DNA from 3 places in the Mesorhizobium sp. M0761 genome. Region 3 is predicted to be linked to each of the others. Evidence: predicted binding sites of a transcription regulator. Region 3 holds the regulator's gene; each other region holds the start of a gene.

Region 1 (5,416 bases), on a different contig from region 3:
GGGCCAAGATCGAAGCGGTGATCCTGAAGCACGATCCCTGGTGTCGTGGCGTCGTGCTGCTGGGTCTCGAAGCGCCGCAGGACGAACTGGAAGCGGCCTTTGCCGCCACCGCCAAGGCGCCGATCGTCAAGGGCTTTGCCGTCGGCCGCACCATCTTCGTCCACGCCGCCGAACAATGGCTGGCCGGCAGGATGACGGATGACCAGGCTATCGCCGACATGGCCGCGCGCTTCGAACAGTTGACCGAAGCGTGGCTTGCTGCGCGTGGCCGTAAAGCAGCATAAAGGCGCGGCAAGAGGACTGCGGAGGAAAACACCATGAGCAAGACAATCCGCCTGACGATGGCGCAGGCGCTGACCCGCTTTCTGAGCAAGCAGATGACCGAGATCGACGGCAGACGAGTGCCCATCTTCGGCGGTGTGTGGGCGATCTTCGGTCACGGCAATGTCGCCGGCATCGGCGAGGCGCTGTACCAGCTGCGCGACGAATTGCCGACCTTCCGCGCCCACAATGAGCAGGCGATGGCGCATGCGGCGATCGCCTATGGCAAGGCCAATTTCCACCGCCGCTTCATGGCCGCGACCTCGTCGATCGGCCCCGGTGCGCTCAACATGGTGACGGCGGCGGCGCTCGCCCATGTAAACAGGTTGCCCGTCCTGTTTTTGCCGGGCGATGTCTTCGCCAACCGCATTCCCGACCCGGTGCTGCAGCAGGCCGAGGACTTTTCCGACGGCACCGCGACGGTCAATGACTGCTTCCGTCCGGTGTCGCGCTATTTCGACCGCATCACCCGTCCCGAGCAGATCATCCCGGCATTGGCGCGGACCATGCAGGTGCTGACCGATCCGGCGGAATGCGGCCCGGTGACGCTGTCGCTCTGCCAGGACGTGCAGGCCGAGGCCTATGACTATCCCGAGAGCTTTTTCGCCGAGCGCGTCTGGCACCAGCGCCGGCCGCGTCCGGACCGGCATGAATTGGCGGCGGCGGTCACCGCGCTGAAGGGTGCGAAAAAACCGCTGATCATCGCCGGCGGCGGCGTGCTGTATTCGCAGGCTTGGGATGAACTGGCGAAATTCGCCGAGAGCGCCGGCATTCCGGTCTGCGAGACGCAAGGCGGCAAATCCTCGCTGCCCGACACACATCCTCTCAACATGGCGGCGGTCGGCGTCACCGGCACGTCCGCGGCCAACCGGCTGGCGGAAGAAGCCGATGTCGTGCTCGCCATCGGCACCCGCCTGCAGGATTTCACCACTGGCTCATGGGCGCTGTTCAAGAATTCCGGCAAGACCATCATCGGACTCAACGTGCAGCTTTTCGATGCCGGCAAGCACCGCGCGCTGCCGCTGGTCGCCGACGCGGCCGAAGGGCTTGTCGAACTGGGTGCGGCGTTGGGGAGCTGGAAAGCACCGGCGACATGGACCGACAATGCGACCCAGGGCAAGAAGGCATGGCAGGCCGAAGCCTCGAAGGTGACGGCGTCGACCAACGCCGCCTTCCCGTCGGACGCGCAGGTGATCGGCGCCGTGCAGCGCGCGCTGGGGTCCGGCGTAACGCTGCTGAATGCGTCGGGCGGTTTGCCGGGCGAGTTGCACAAGCTCTGGCAGGCAGGCGCGCCCGGCTCGTACCATGGCGAATATGGCTTCTCGACCATGGGCTACGAGATTGCCGGCGGGCTCGGCGCCAAGATGGCCAAGCCCGACCAGGAGATAGTCGTCATGGTCGGGGACGGCTCCTACCTCATGATGAATTCCGAAATCGCCACGTCGGTGATGCTTGGCTTGAAGCTGACCATCGTGGTGCTCGACAACAGGGGTTATGGCTGCATCAACCGGCTGCAGATGGCCACCGGCGGCGCCAACTTCAACAACCTCTTGAAGGACGCGCGCCACGAGATCCTGCCCGACATCGACTTCGCCGCGCATGCGGCGAGCATGGGCGCTATTGCCGAGAAGGTGCCGTCGATCACCGGCCTGGAGACCGCGCTGCAAAAGTCGAAAACCAACGACCGCACCACCGTGTTGGTCATCGACACCGACCCGCTGATTTCCACCGATGCCGGCGGCCATTGGTGGGATGTCGCGGTGCCGGAAGTCTCCGCACGGCCGCAGGTCAACGCAGCGCGCAAAGCCTATGACGAAAAGCGGCAGATGCAGACAATCGGCGATTGATGCTAAGTCAGCGCTGCCCCCTACCTCCCCCTTGTGAGGAGGTCGGACCGCAGGTCCGGGTGGGGGTCTGGCGCCGCACCCCCACCCCGCTGCTTCGCAGCGACCCTCCCCACAAGGGGGAGGGTGAACAAGAGACCGGAGCTAAAACTTGAAAGCCAAACTGGGCATGTCCCCCATTGCGTGGTGGAACGACGATCTTGCCGAACTCAGCGACGACGTCTCGCTGGAAGAGTGCCTGCGCCAGTCGCGCTTGGCCGGCTTCACCGGCATGGAAATGGGCCGCCGCTTTCCGAATGACCCCGAAATCATGCTGCCTATCCTGAAAAAGGCCGACGTGACGCTGTGCGGCGGCTGGTTCTCCGGCACGCTGGTCGATGAGGACATGGGCAAGAACAAGGATCGCATCCAGCCGATGATCGACCTGTTCAAGGCGGTTAATGCGCCTTGCATCGTCTATGGCGAGGTCGGCCGCTCGATCCAGGGCGATCGCTCCAGGCCTCTCGCCACCAAGCCGAAATTGTCGAATGACGAGATGAGGGCCTATGCCAGGCGCCTCACCGAGTTCGGCGAATGGTGCGCAGAGCAAGGCATGCCGCTGTCCTATCACCATCACATGGCGGCGGTGGTCGAGACCGAGCCGGAGCTCGATGCCTTCATGCGCCATTCCGGCGAAGGCATTCCGTTGCTGCTCGATGCAGGGCATCTCGCCTTTGCCGGCGGCGACGTGCTGCGCGCCATCGACAACCACCACAAGCGGATCAGCCATGTCCATGTGAAGGATGTGCGCATGGGCGTGATCGACGGGCTCGACCGCACAAAGCAGTCCTTTCTCGACGCCGTGGCGCTCGGTGCCTTCACGGTGCCTGGCGACGGTTCGCTCGATTTCGGCGCCATCGTGCAGCGCTTCGCCGACCATGGCTATGAAGGCTGGTTCGTCGTCGAGGCCGAGCAGGACCCGAAGAAGAACCCGCCGCTCAAGATGGCGCAGGTCGGCCACAAGGAATTGATGCGGGTGATGACGGCGGCCGGCTACACGGTGGAAACGCAGGGTTTTCCCAATGCCTGAGGCGATCCGATGAAGGATTACGAACACCCGTTCTTCCGGCCGCTGTGGCGGCGCGTTGCCGTCGTCGCCGTCTGCGTGATCTGGGCCGGAATAGAATTCGCCTCCGGCACCCCATTCTGGGGCATCATTGCGCTCGGCTTTGCCGCCTACGCCGTCTGGCAGTTCTTCTATCTTTACAAGCCGGTGGAGGAGAGCAAGGCTGCGCCTGATCGACCGAAGACCGGCGAAGCGAAGGCGGACGCCGAACCGAAGGAATGAAGCGGCCGTGGCTCGGAAGGGCTTGCGGGTCGGACACTGGACACCTGGCGTATCGCCTACGTCGGTGATTGGCCGGAACGTCCCTCGCTTCGTCATCCTAGGGTCTTCGCGACGGAGCTTCGCTCCTGCTTCGCCCTAGGATGACGAAGTTGAGAGGCCGACCTCGAAGACTTGCGATAGGAGACAAAACATGTCGAAACTGCTCGTCAAAGCCGACAAGGGCCATGGCCGCGTCGCCCATGTCACGCCCAAAAGCGCCGGATGGACCTATGTCGGCTTCGACCTGCACCGGCTGAAGCCGGGCGAGACCGCATCCGGCAAGACGCAGGATCGCGAAGTCTGCCTGGTGTTCGTCACCGGCAAGGGCACGGCAAAGGCCGGCGGCCAGGAACTCGGCCTGCTCGGCGAGCGCATGTCGCCCTTCGAGGGCAAGCCGTGGTCGGTCTATATTCCGGAGGGTTCGGACTGGTCGGTCACCGCCGACACCGATCTCGAACTCGCGGTCTGCTCGGCGCCGGGCCTGGGCGGCGGCTTGCCCGTTCGCGTCATCGCACCCGACGACCTCGGCCAGGAGACTCGGGGCAAAGGCACCAACACGCGCTACGTCACCAACATATTGCCCGAGGGCAAGCCCGCCGACTCGCTGCTGGTGGTCGAGGTCATCACGCCCGGTGGCCACACATCGAGCTACCCGCCGCACAAGCACGATCAGGACAATCTGCCGGCCGAATCCTATCTTGAGGAAACCTATTACCACCGCCTCAACCCGCCGCAGGGCTTTGCCTTCCAGCGGGTCTACACCGACGCCGACAAGTCGGGCGCCCGCGAACTGGACGAGGCGATGGCGATCGAGGACGGCGATGTCGTGCTGGTGCCCAAGGGCTATCATCCGTGCGCGGCCTGTCACGGCTACGACCTCTATTACCTTAACGTCATGGCCGGGCCGAAGCGGACGTGGAAGTTCCACAACGCGCCCGAGCACGAATGGCTCATGAAGGCCTGATCGGCCTTCGCTTGCGCCGGAAGAAAAATCGTCGGCTAACGATCCATGGGGTCGATTTGCCTTCGAAAACTCGCATAAGCTTCGTCAATCCGTCATGGAAATCACCTATGGCAGCGGGCTGACGAGGATTTTTTTCGATGCGCTACGCCATCTATTTCACCCCGAAGCAGGACGAGCCGCTGGCGCGGCTCGCCGCCAACTGGCTGGGCCGCGACCCCTTTGGCGCCGCCACCAGGCCGGTCGAGGCGGTGGGCGAACTGTCGGCGGCCGAAGTCGCCTTTCACACCGCATCGGCGCGGCGCTACGGTTTTCATGCGACGCTGAAAGCGCCCTTCCGGTTGGCCGCCAACGAAACCGAAAGCTCGTTGCGCGCGGCGCTGGACGCCTTTGCCGAAGCAACGCCGACCGTCACCATCCCGCGCCTGGTCGTCAGCCAGATCGATGGTTTCTTCGCTTTGCTGCCGGAAGGCCCGCTGCCGCCGCTCAACCGTTTCGCCGATGATGTCGTGCTTAGCTTCGACCGTTTTCGCGCGCCGCTCACCGAGGCCGAGATCGAGCGGCGCAGCCCGGATTCGCTGAAACCCGCCGAGTTCCGCAATCTCTGTCAGTGGGGCTACCCCTACGTGTTCGAGACCTTTCGCTTCCACATGACACTGTCCGGCCGGGCCGGGCCGCAGGAAAGCCAACGTCTGCGCGCGGCAATTGACAGCCTGTTCGCCGATGTGCTGCAGCAGCCGGTGCTGGTGGATGCGCTGACGCTGTTCGTCGAAACCGAACCGGGCGCTCCGTTCATGGTGCTTTCGCATCATGCGCTCGGCCGCCGCGCTGCCCGAAAAACCGCCTGACCGCAATTCGTCCGAGTAAGCAAGGACTGCCTGAATGACCGCCGAAACTGTTCTCCACAACGCCCGCATCGTGCTT
Region 2 (5,416 bases), on a different contig from region 3:
CTCGAACTGTTCGTCGTCAACTCGGCCGTTGGGGAACGCATTGCCGGCGGCGCCAACTGGCTCATCAACACGGTCCAGCGCATCCGCCACTGGTTCAACGAAAACACCCGCACCGGCTCGAAGCGCAACATCTCGGCGCATTACGATCTCGGCAACGCCTTCTACAAGCAATGGCTCGATCCCAGCATGACCTATTCGTCGGCGCTCTATGCGACCGGCGCCAACGACCTGGAAAGCGCTCAGGCCGCCAAATACCGCGCGCTGGCCAAGGATACCGGCATCGGCAAGAAGGACCATGTGCTCGAGATCGGCTGCGGCTGGGGCGGTTTTGCCGAATTTGCCGCGCGCGAGATCGGCTGCCGCGTCACCGGCCTGACCATCAGCCGCGAACAGCACGATTTCGCCAAGGCGCGCATCCAGAAGGCGGGACTGTCTGACAAGGTCGACATCAAGCTGCAGGATTACCGAGACGAAACGGGCACTTACGACCGCATCGCCTCGATCGAGATGTTCGAGGCGGTCGGCGAAAAATATTGGCCGGTATTTTTCGGCAAGATGAAGGCGTGCTTGAGGCCCGGCGGCACCGCCGGCCTGCAGATCATCACCATCAACGAGGCCGCCTACGACACCTATCGGGCGAGGCCGGATTTCATCCAGCGCTATGTCTTCCCAGGCGGCATGCTGCCGACGCCGTCGATCCTGAAGACGCTGGGCAGCGACCATGGCCTTGCCCATCTGCGCGAGCGCGTCTTTCCGGACGACTATGCCCGCACGCTTGCCGAATGGCGCAACCGCTTCTGGGCGTCGTGGGAAAAGATCGTCCCGCTCGGCTTCGACGACCGCTTCAAGAAGCTTTGGGAATTTTATCTCCACTATTGCGAAGCCGGCTTTAGAGCCAGCTACATCGACGTGCGCCAAGTGGTCTACAAAGCCTGATCCGAAGCGTGATTGAGCGGGCGTATGCCCGCTCGTTTTCCCTGTTAGCTGCACGTTGCCTCAAAGCAGGATGCGATACTTCGCAAACCCGGATTCGCCCTCGCCGGCCGGCTCGATCTTGAGCGATTTCACTCCCGATATGAAATCCTTCGCTTTGGGGCCGGTCTCGAACACGACGCTGGTGCCGGGCAGCGGCGTGAACGACCAATTGTCGTCGGCCGAGGGATTGATCGTGCCTTCGCTGACGACGTAGCGCACGATCACGTCGCGGTTGGTGTCCGGCGCCTCGTAGATGATCTTCGAGGCATTGATGTCGGGGAAATTGCCGCCACCGCCGGCGCGGTAATTGTTGGTGGCGACGACGAATTTCGCTGCCGGATCAATCGGCTTGCCGTCGAAGCTGAGGCCGACGATGCGGTTCGAGCCGGCATTGGCGACGCCACCCTTGGCATCGTATTTCGGCAGCTGCGACAGGTCTATTCCGTAGCTGACGCCATCGATCACATCGAAATTGTAGGACGGGAATTCGGTGTCGATGAGCGCCTGGTCGGCCTTGCCCGGCTCGATCTTCCTGAAAATGCCGGCCGACATTTCCAGCCATTCCTTCACTTGCGCGCCGGTGATTTCGACGGCGCGCACCGTGTTCGGATAGAGATAGAGGTCGGCGACGTTCTTGATGGCGATGTCGCCCACCAGCACGTCGGTATAGTAGTCGGCGCCGTTGCGCCCGCCGGCCTTGAAGGGTGCTGCCGCCGACAGCAGCGGCACATCCTTCCACTGCGTGCTCTTCAATATGTCCATGAGGTACCAGCTCTGCGCCTGGTTGACGATCTGCACCGACGGATCGTCGGCGACCAGCGCGAAATAGGAATAGAGCGGCGCCGAGGTCTTGCCGACCGGTCGGCGGACATAGGCAAGTGTCGCCTCATGGTCCGCCTTCAGCGCATCGACGACGCGCTGGTCGTCCGCCACCGTCGGCTTGTTTGCCTTGTCGACGCGCTGGTAGATCGGCCTTGCCTCCGATGTGGCCGAGGCTACGCGCCATTTCGATCCGTCCCGTTCCAGAAGCAGATCGATCAGTCCCATATGCGAGCCCCAGAAACCGCCCATCACGGCGGGCTTGCCCTGCAGCGTGCCCTTCTCGGTGTCGACGCCTTCGAGCGCCTGAAAATCCTTCTTGCCGGGGAAGACGAGATGCTGATGGCCGGTGAACACCGCATCGATGCCTTCGACGCCGGCGACGAAGAAGGAGGCGTTCTCCATGCCGTCGCCCTGCTTGATATCGATGCCGGAATGCGAGAGCGCGATGACGATGTCGGCGCCCTCCTCCTTGATCTGCGGCACCCATGCCCTGGCCGCCTCGACGATGTCGCGCGTCCTGACATTGTCTTCCAGGTTCTTCAGGTCCCAGACCATGATCTGCGGCGGCACAAAGCCGATGATGCCGATCTTGATCGGCTGCTCGGCGCCCGACCCGTCCTTGATCTTCTTGTCGAGGATGACATAGGGCTTGAGGTAGAGCTTGTCGTCGCGCGGTTTGGCGGCAAGCTCGGTGCCGCGGATCAGATTGGCGCAGACGAAGGGGAAATTGGCTCCGGCCAGCACCTTGTCGAGGAACGACAGGCCGTAATTGAACTCGTGATTGCCGAGCGTCGAGCATTCATAGCCCAGCAGGTTCATGCCCTTCATGATCGGATGCAGATCGCCTTCCTTGAGGCCCTTCTCATAGGCGATGTAATCGCCCATCGGATTGCCCTGCAAAAGATCGCCATTGTCGATCAGCATCGCATTGGTGGCTTCCTTGCGCACCGCCGCGATCAGTGAGGCCGTCCGTGACAGGCCCATCGTGTCGTTGGCTTTGTCGGCGTAGTAGTCGTAAGGCAGCACATTCACATGGATGTCGGTGGTCTCCATGATCCTCAGATGCGCCTGATTGGCCTGCGCGCGGGCGGAAAACGGATGGAGCATGATCAGCGCCCCGCTGGCGGCCGTACCGGCAAGAAAACTACGGCGGGAGACGGGGTAATTGAGATGCGGCATTGGTTTTCCTTCCCAGCGACGTGACAAGATCCCAGCCCCGGGCGGAAGCTTCGCGCCGAAAACCGGCCATGTCCATCGGGAAGTCAGTCGATCAGCAAAAGGTGACGGCTGGATGAATATCCTTGGCCGCGGTTGAGAACCTCAGCCCTTGTCATCGTCGCCCTGGGTGATCAGCCGCGCGCTGCGCTGGCCGGTGAAATAGATCCATAGCCAGCTAAGCGACACCGAGAGCCGGTTGCGGAAACCGATCAGGAAGTAGATATGCGCCACGCCCCACAGCCACCAGGCAAGCCATCCCGTGAGCTTGATCGAGCCGAAATCGATCGCGGCTGCCCACTTGCCGATCGTCGCCAGGTCGCCGGCATGTTTGTAGCGGAAAGGCCGCGGCGCGCCATCGCCGGCCAGCCGCGCCCTGATCGTCGCGGCGACATGCTTGCCCTCCTGCTTGGCCGAGGGCGCCACGCCGGGCACCGGTTTGCCGTCCGGCCGCAAGACATGCGCGGTGTCGCCGATGACGAAGATTTCAGGACTGTTCGGCACGGTCAGATCGGGCTCGACCATTACCCTGCCCGCCCGGTCCACCGGCGCGCCCAGCCACTCTCCCGCGGGTGAAGCCGCCACGCCGGCGGCCCACAGGATGGTTCGCGCCGGCAGATGCGTATCGCCAAAGACGACGCCTTCGGCATCGAGGCGCGTGACGGCGCGGCCAAGCTCGACCGTGACGCCCCGCCGCTCCAGCGCCTTGCGCGCATAGTCGGACAGCTTTGGCGCGAAATTGGCTAGGATCCTGTCTCCGGCCTCGACCAGCACCACACGCGCCTCACGCGTGTCGATGTTGCGGAATTCGCCGCGCAGCGTTTCATGCGCGAGTTCGACAATGGTGCCGGCAAGCTCCACGCCGGTCGGGCCGCCGCCGACGATGACCAGTGTCAGCAGTGCCTGGCGCTTGGCCGGATCGGTCTCGCGCTCGGCCTGCTCGAAGGCGAGCAGGATGCGCCGCCGAATGGTGGTTGCGTCTTCAAGCGTCTTCAGCCCGGGCGCGAAAGGCTCCCATTCGTCGTGGCCGAAATAAGCATGACGCGCGCCGGTGGCGAGCACCAGCGTGTCGTAGGGAACAGAACTGCCGTCCTCAAGCAGCACGCGTTTGCCTGGACGGTCGACGCCGGTGACGTTGCCGAGCAGGGTCGTCACGTCCTCGCGCTTGCGCAGCAGATGACGGATCGGCCAGGCAACTTCCGAGGTCGCCAGCGAGGTGGTCGCCACCTGGTAGAGCAGCGGCTGGAAAAGGTGATGGTTGCGCTTGTCGATCATGGTGATGCGCACGGGTGCGCCAGCCAGCGCCCGGGTGAGTTCGAGACCGCCGAACCCTGCGCCGACGACAACGACATGATGGCTGGTTTCACTCATCGCATTCACCCCTGTTTGTCTCCCTTTATCTAGTGATTTTTGTGCACCGCAACAATGTCGCGGCGCGCTAGACTGCCGCGCGTAAGGCTGCCCAGGACTCGTCGCCGGATGTCGCGAATGCCTATGTCGGCAAGCCTGGACGGGTATAGCCTTGCAGGGGCTGGAACCACGGGAGTGAAGCATGGCCAACGACGATGACAAAGATCGCAAAGGGCGGGCGCAATATTCTTCGCCGCCTTGCTTCATGCACGAACTCGATCCGGAATTTCGCGCGCCATTGACCGACTGGACCGATGTGCGCCGTTGGCGCAAGGCCGAGCGCGAGCGTCTGATCGCGGCACGGTTGGCGGTTTCGGCCGATGCGCGGGTGGCGATGTCGCGGGCTATCACCGAAGGCCTCGACGCGGCAATCGGCGACATCGCCGGCCGCATGGTCAGCCTGTACTGGCCGTTTCGCGGCGAGCCGGACCTGCGGTCGTGGATGGCGTCGATCAACCAGCGCGGCGGCCGCACGGCACTGCCAGTCGTCATCGAGAAGGGCCAGCCGCTGATCTTCCGCGCTTATGTGCCTGGCGACCGGCTGGAAAAAGGCGTCTGGAACATCCCTATCCCCGCCGAAGGCGACCCGGTGCTGCCCGACATCGTCATCTCGCCGATCGTCGGCATCGACCCGCGAAACTACCGCCTGGGCTATGGCGGTGGCTTCTTCGACCGCACGCTGGCTGCCATGCCGTTCAAGCCATTGGTCATCGGCGTCGGCTACGAACTGCAGCGCATAGCCACCATCTACCCGCAGCCGCACGACATCCCAATGGATAGGCTGGTGACCGAGACTGCTCAGGGCTAGGCCAGTTCCGGCTTCATGCCCATCGCCGTGCGATCGACGATCTCGCGCAGGGCAAACGACGAATTGATCTTGGTCACGTGCGGCATCGCCGACAGCCATTCCTTGTGGATGCGCTCATAGTCGACCAGGTCCTTGGCGGCGATGCGCAGGATATAGTCATATTCGCCCGACATCAGGTGGCAGGAC
Region 3 (5,416 bases):
CGTCGTGCTGTCGCTCAATTTCCTGTCCGTCACCGTCATCGACTATGCCGGCCACGTCGTCGCCGAGGAACAGCGCCGGCTGGACACGCTGACCAAGCCGCGCGACGAGCTGATTGGCGAATGCGTAGCAATCGTCCGGCGGCGGCTTGAGGATCCCGACCTCGATGTCCAGAGCATCGCCCGCATTGCCATGGGCATCCAGGGCATCACCGATTCGCAGGCGCGCGCCATGCTGTGGTCGCCGATCACGCCACTGACCGACATTGCCTTCGCCGACATGTTGGAAGCGGAATTCGGCATTCCGGCCACCATGGAGAACGACTGCAATATGATGGCGGTGGCGCTGCAATGGCGCCAGCCCGAGCGCTACCGCGACAACTTTATCGCCATCCTCTTGTCGCACGGCATCGGCATGGGACTGGTGCTGAAAGGCGAACTGTTCACCGGCACCCATTCCTCGGGCGGCGAGTTCGGCCACATGATCCACCGTCCGGGCGGCGCGCTCTGCCGCTGCGGGCGGCGCGGCTGCGTCGAGGCCTATGCCGGAAACTACGCCATCTGGCGCAGCGCCAAAATGATGGGCGAGGATGCCGAGCCGGTCGATATCGGCGACGCTGATATGCGCGCACTCGCCGCGCGCGCCCGCGAAACCGATGGCCCGGAGCGCGAAGCCTATCGCAGGGCCGGTGAGGCGCTCGGCTTCGGCCTCGGCAGCCTGTTTGCTCTGATCGATCCGGCACCCGTCGCCATGGTCGGCGTCAGCGCCGCCGCCTTCGACCTGATCGAACCGGCATTGCGCGAAGCGATCGCCCAGACTGCCGGCGGCCAGCACTCGAAATCGATCTCCTTCGACACCGAGCCCAACGAGCTGCCGCTGATCCGCGAAGGCTGCGCCATGCGCGCGCTCGGCTTCGTCGACCAGGAGATTTTCGCGCCGGGCATTCAGGCGAAATCCGGCAAGCATGTCGCCTGAATGGCCGGCAACGGCGCGACGCGCAGCATCCTAGTCTTCCCTGATAGCGTAGCCGGCGCCGCGAATGGTACGGATGACATCCGGCATGCGGCCATTGTTGACGGCCTTGCGCAGCCGCCCGACATGCACGTCGACGGTTCGCTCGTCTATATAGATCGTCTCGCCCCAGACATTGTCGAGCAGTTGGCTGCGCGAGAACACGCGGCCGGGATGGCGCATCATGAATTCGAGCAGCCGGAACTCGGTCGGTCCGAGCCTGATCTCGCTCTTCTTGCGGTAGACCCGGTGCGATTCTCGATCGAGCACGATGTCGCCGACCTTGAGCACGCTCGACAGCACTTCCGGCTTGGCGCGGCGCAGCAGCGCTTTCACGCGCGCCATGAACTCCGGCGTCGAGAATGGCTTGACCAGATAGTCGTCGGCACCGGTGGACAGGCCGCGCACGCGGTCGCTTTCCTCACCGCGCGCGGTCAGCATGATGATCGGCAGCCGCTCGGTTTCGGGCCGCACTCTAAGCCGCCGGCAGAGCTCGATGCCGGAAACAGCCGGCACCATCCAGTCGAGCACCAGGAGATCGGGCACGTTTTCCTGCAGGCGGATCTCGGCCTCGTCGCCGCGTGTCACCACCTCGACCTGATAGCCTTCGGATTCGAGGTTGTAGCGGAGGAGCACGCCTAGTGGCTCCTCGTCCTCCACGACCATGATGCGTGGCGCGATCATAGGCAGTTCACCCTCATCAGGCCGGCGTGGCCATCGCCGTCTCGTCCTGCTTCGGACGATTGGCGGGCAATTGCTGGCCGGTCAGCACATAATACGCATTTTCGGCGATGTTGGTGACATGATCGCCGATGCGCTCAAGATTCTTGGCGCAGAACAAGAGATGCGTGCAGGCGGTGATGTTGCGAGGGTCTTCCATCATGTAGGTCAAGAGCTCACGAAACACGGACGTGTATTTGACGTCGATGCGCTCGTCGTTATTCCTGAGTTTTGCAAGCGCTGCCGCATCGGTGGCGGCATATTCCTCGACGACGCCTTGCACCTGGATCAGCACCAGTTGCGCCATGGCGTCGATGGAGTGCGAGAGGTCGCGCGGCGTGACGCTCAAGCCCACGGTGCCGACGCGTTTGGCGATGTTCTTGGCGAGGTCGCCGATGCGCTCGAGGTCGCCCGCCATGCGGATCGAGCCGACCACGGCGCGCAGATCGTTGGCCATCGGCTGGCGCTTGGCGATCAGCGTGATGGCGCGGTCGTCCAGTTCGCGCTGGCGCGCATCCATGATGGCGTCGTCGGACACGACACGCTGTGCCAGCGCATTGTCCGAATTGAGCAGCGCCCTCGTCGAGCCGCTGACCATCGAGCCTGCCAGATCGCCCATGTCGCGGATCAGCTTGCTGATCTGCCCGAGCTCTTCATCGAAGGAGGCGACGGTATGTTCACCCATGATCTTGGTCCTCGTGCCTGAAAATTCACCCGCCGGACGGCTCAGCCGAAGCGGCCGGTAATGTAGTCCTGGGTGCGCTTGTCGTCGGGGTTGGTGAACATCTTGTCGGTGGCGCCCTCCTCGACGAGATAGCCGAGATGGAACATCGCTGTACGCTGCGACACGCGCGCCGCCTGCTGCATCGAGTGGGTGACGATGACGATCGTGTAGTTCTGGCGCAGTTCGTCGATCAGCTCCTCGACACGGGCGGTGGCGATCGGATCGAGCGCCGAGCAGGGCTCGTCCATCAGGATCACCTCCGGCGACACGGCGATGGCGCGCGCGATGCACAGGCGCTGCTGCTGGCCGCCGGACAGGCCGGTGCCGGGCTCCTGCAGGCGGTCCTTGACCTCGTTCCAGATCGCAGCCTTCTTCAGGCTCTGCTCGACGATCTGGTCCATGTCGGACTTGCGCTTGGCCAGCCCATGGATGCGCGGGCCGTAGGCGACGTTCTCGTAGATCGACTTCGGGAACGGGTTGGGTTTCTGGAACACCATGCCGACGCGGGCGCGCAGTTCGACGACATCGATGTTCTTGTCGTAGATGTCGTCTTCATCGAGCGTGATCTTGCCGGTCACCCGCGCCGAATCGATGGTGTCGTTCATGCGGTTGAGGCAGCGCAGGAAGGTCGACTTGCCGCAGCCGGACGGGCCGATCAGCGCCGTCACCTGGTTCTGGCGGACGTCGAGATTGACGTCGAACAACGCCTGCTTCTCGCCGTAGAAGACGCCGACCTTGTCGCCGCGCATCTTGATGACTTCGTTCGACTTGGCGTTCATTTTGTCGCCCACTGCATTCTCAAGGGACTGTTCGGTCATGATGTTCATACCAAATTGCCTTTTTTCTACCAGCGCCGCTCGAACCGGCGCCGGAGCACGATCGCGGTGATGTTCATGGCCATGAGGAAGACGAGCAGGATGATGATGGCGCCGGACATGCGCTCGACAAAAGCGCGCTCAGCCTCGTTTGCCCACATATAGATCTGAACCGGCAGCGCGGTCGCCGGATCGAAAGGCGTCGTCGGATAATCGGCGACGAAAGCGACCATGCCGATCAAGAGCAGCGGTGCTGTCTCGCCGAGCGCACGCGCCAGGCCGATGATGGTGCCGGTAAGGATGCCTGGGGCGGCAAGCGGCAGGATGTGATGGAACACCATCTGCATCTTGGAGGCGCCGAGACCTAGGGCCGCCGAGCGGATCGACGGCGGCACCGCGGCGAGGGCGGCGCGCGTGGCGATGATTATGGTCGGCAATGTCATCAAGGTCAGCACCAGGCCGCCGACGAAGGAAGCCGAGCGCGGCATGCCGAGGAAGTTGATGAACACGGCAAGGCCAAGCAGACCGAAGACGATCGACGGCACAGCCGCCAGATTGTTGATGTTGACTTCGATCAGGTCGGTGAAGCGGTTCTTCTTGGCGAACTCCTCCAGATAGATGGAGGCGGCGACGCCGATCGGCAGCGCCAGCAAAAGCACGATCACCATCATGTAGAACGAACCGATGATGGCCACGCCCATGCCCGACGTTTCGGGCCGGCTGGAGGCGCCATAGCTGAACAGGCCGGTGTTGAAATGCTCGGCCATCGCGCCATCGGCTTTGAGCTTGTTCATCCAGTCGATCTGCTGGTTGGATACCTTGCGGCGCGCTTCATCGACGCCGAGGTCGATCTGGCCCTTGAAGGCCGAGTCGAGATTGGCGGCGGCCAGGATGTCGACGTCACGCGTCGTGCCGATCACCGACGGATCGGCGGAGACGATGTCGCGCAGCTGGACGCGGGCGCCTTCCGACAGGAAGCCCTTGAGCTTCAGCATCATCGGCTTGTTGGCCGGATCGATGCCGAGCTTGGCCACCAGCGCGTTTTCGGCGAGCTTGGGATAGTTCGCCTTGATCAGCACGGTAGGGTCGGTCGCGCGCTTGCCGGAGGGATCGATCACCTTCTCGTCGAAGGTGACCGGCAGCGTCACCGTCGTCTGCCAGAAGGCGGTGTAGCCTTTCGAGACGATGGTGATCAACATGATGGCCAGGAACGCCAGGCCCACCGAGATCGCAATCACGCCATAGATGCGGAACCGGCGTTCGGCGGCGTAGCGCGCCTTCAGCCCGATGTCGCGGCGCGGACGCGCGACGGCACCCGCCATCGTGTCCAGGGGGATGTCGGTCATTCGTACTGCTCCCGGTACTTGCGCACGATGTAGAGGGCGACGATGTTCATCACCAGCGTCAGCGCGAACAGCGTCAGGCCGAGCGCGAAGGCGACCAGCGTCTGCGGCGAGTTGAACTCGAGGTCGCCGGTCAGCTGGTTGACAATCTTGACGGTGATGGTCGTCATCGCCTCGAACGGATTGGCCGTCAGATTGGCGGCGACGCCCGCCGCCAGCACGACGATCATCGTCTCGCCGATGGCGCGCGAGGCCGTCAACAGGATGGCGCCGACGATGCCGGGCAGTGCCGCCGGCAGGATCACCCGCTTGATCGTCTCGGAGCGCGTGGCACCGAGGCCGAGCGAGCCGTCACGCATTGCGCGCGGCACCGCGGTGATGATGTCGTCGGACAAAGAGGACACGACCGGGATCAGCATGACGCCCATCACCAGGCCGGCGGTGAAGATGCTCTGGCCCTGGATGAAGGGAGAGCCGCCGGTGAGGGCTGCCGAGAGGTCGCGCAGGAACGGTCCGAGCGTGACCACGGCGAAGATGCCGTAGACGATGGTCGGGATGCCGGCCAGCAGTTCAAGCGCGGGCTTGACCACCGACCGGACGCTGCGCGAGGCGTATTCGGACATGTAGACCGCCGACATCAGCCCGACCGGCACTGCGACCAGAAGCGCAACGGCGGCGATGTAGAGCGTGCCGGCGAGTAGCGGGATCAGGCCGAACTGACCCTGGCTGCCGCCGGAACCGGCGGCGGCGAAACGCGGATCCCACACCGTGCCGAAGAAGAAGCTCATCGGCGATACGCTTTCGA

Evidence for each region. The regulator PhoB, encoded in region 3, activates phosphate uptake and scavenging genes when phosphate is short. The targets are predictions, from matches to a motif close to TGTCATNNANCTGTCAT.
Region 1: a site for PhoB is predicted at 4,575-4,591, ahead of NKI32_RS04765 (DUF1045 domain-containing protein). Genes of this name have one in related genera too.
Region 2: a site for PhoB is predicted at 3,078-3,094, ahead of NKI32_RS16025 (bifunctional 2',3'-cyclic-nucleotide 2'-phosphodiesterase/3'-nucleotidase). Genes of this name have one in related genera too.

What each region holds. Positions count from the first base shown of each region.
Region 1 covers NZ_JAMYPF010000002.1:371,394-376,809, forward strand. Annotated here, with positions in the region: gene NKI32_RS04740 (bifunctional 5-dehydro-2-deoxygluconokinase/5-dehydro-2-deoxyphosphogluconate aldolase) at 1-284, shown strand, start outside; gene iolD (3D-(3,5/4)-trihydroxycyclohexane-1,2-dione acylhydrolase (decyclizing)) at 318-2,168, shown strand; gene iolE (myo-inosose-2 dehydratase) at 2,317-3,234, shown strand; gene NKI32_RS04755 (hypothetical protein) at 3,244-3,492, shown strand; gene iolB (5-deoxy-glucuronate isomerase) at 3,683-4,495, shown strand; gene NKI32_RS04765 (DUF1045 domain-containing protein) at 4,633-5,340, shown strand; gene NKI32_RS04770 (alpha-D-ribose 1-methylphosphonate 5-triphosphate diphosphatase) at 5,375-5,416, shown strand, end outside.
Region 2 covers NZ_JAMYPF010000008.1:202,616-208,031, forward strand. Annotated here, with positions in the region: gene NKI32_RS16020 (SAM-dependent methyltransferase) at 1-936, shown strand, start outside; gene NKI32_RS16025 (bifunctional 2',3'-cyclic-nucleotide 2'-phosphodiesterase/3'-nucleotidase) at 997-2,976, opposite strand; gene NKI32_RS16030 (NAD(P)/FAD-dependent oxidoreductase) at 3,118-4,383, opposite strand; gene NKI32_RS16035 (5-formyltetrahydrofolate cyclo-ligase) at 4,565-5,230, shown strand; gene NKI32_RS16040 (Lrp/AsnC family transcriptional regulator) at 5,227-5,416, opposite strand, start outside.
Region 3 covers NZ_JAMYPF010000006.1:324,401-329,816, reverse strand. Annotated here, with positions in the region: gene NKI32_RS13225 (ROK family protein) at 1-973, shown strand, start outside; gene phoB (phosphate regulon transcriptional regulator PhoB) at 1,004-1,693, opposite strand; gene phoU (phosphate signaling complex protein PhoU) at 1,710-2,414, opposite strand; gene pstB (phosphate ABC transporter ATP-binding protein PstB) at 2,456-3,280, opposite strand; gene pstA (phosphate ABC transporter permease PstA) at 3,298-4,614, opposite strand; gene pstC (phosphate ABC transporter permease subunit PstC) at 4,611-5,416, opposite strand, start outside.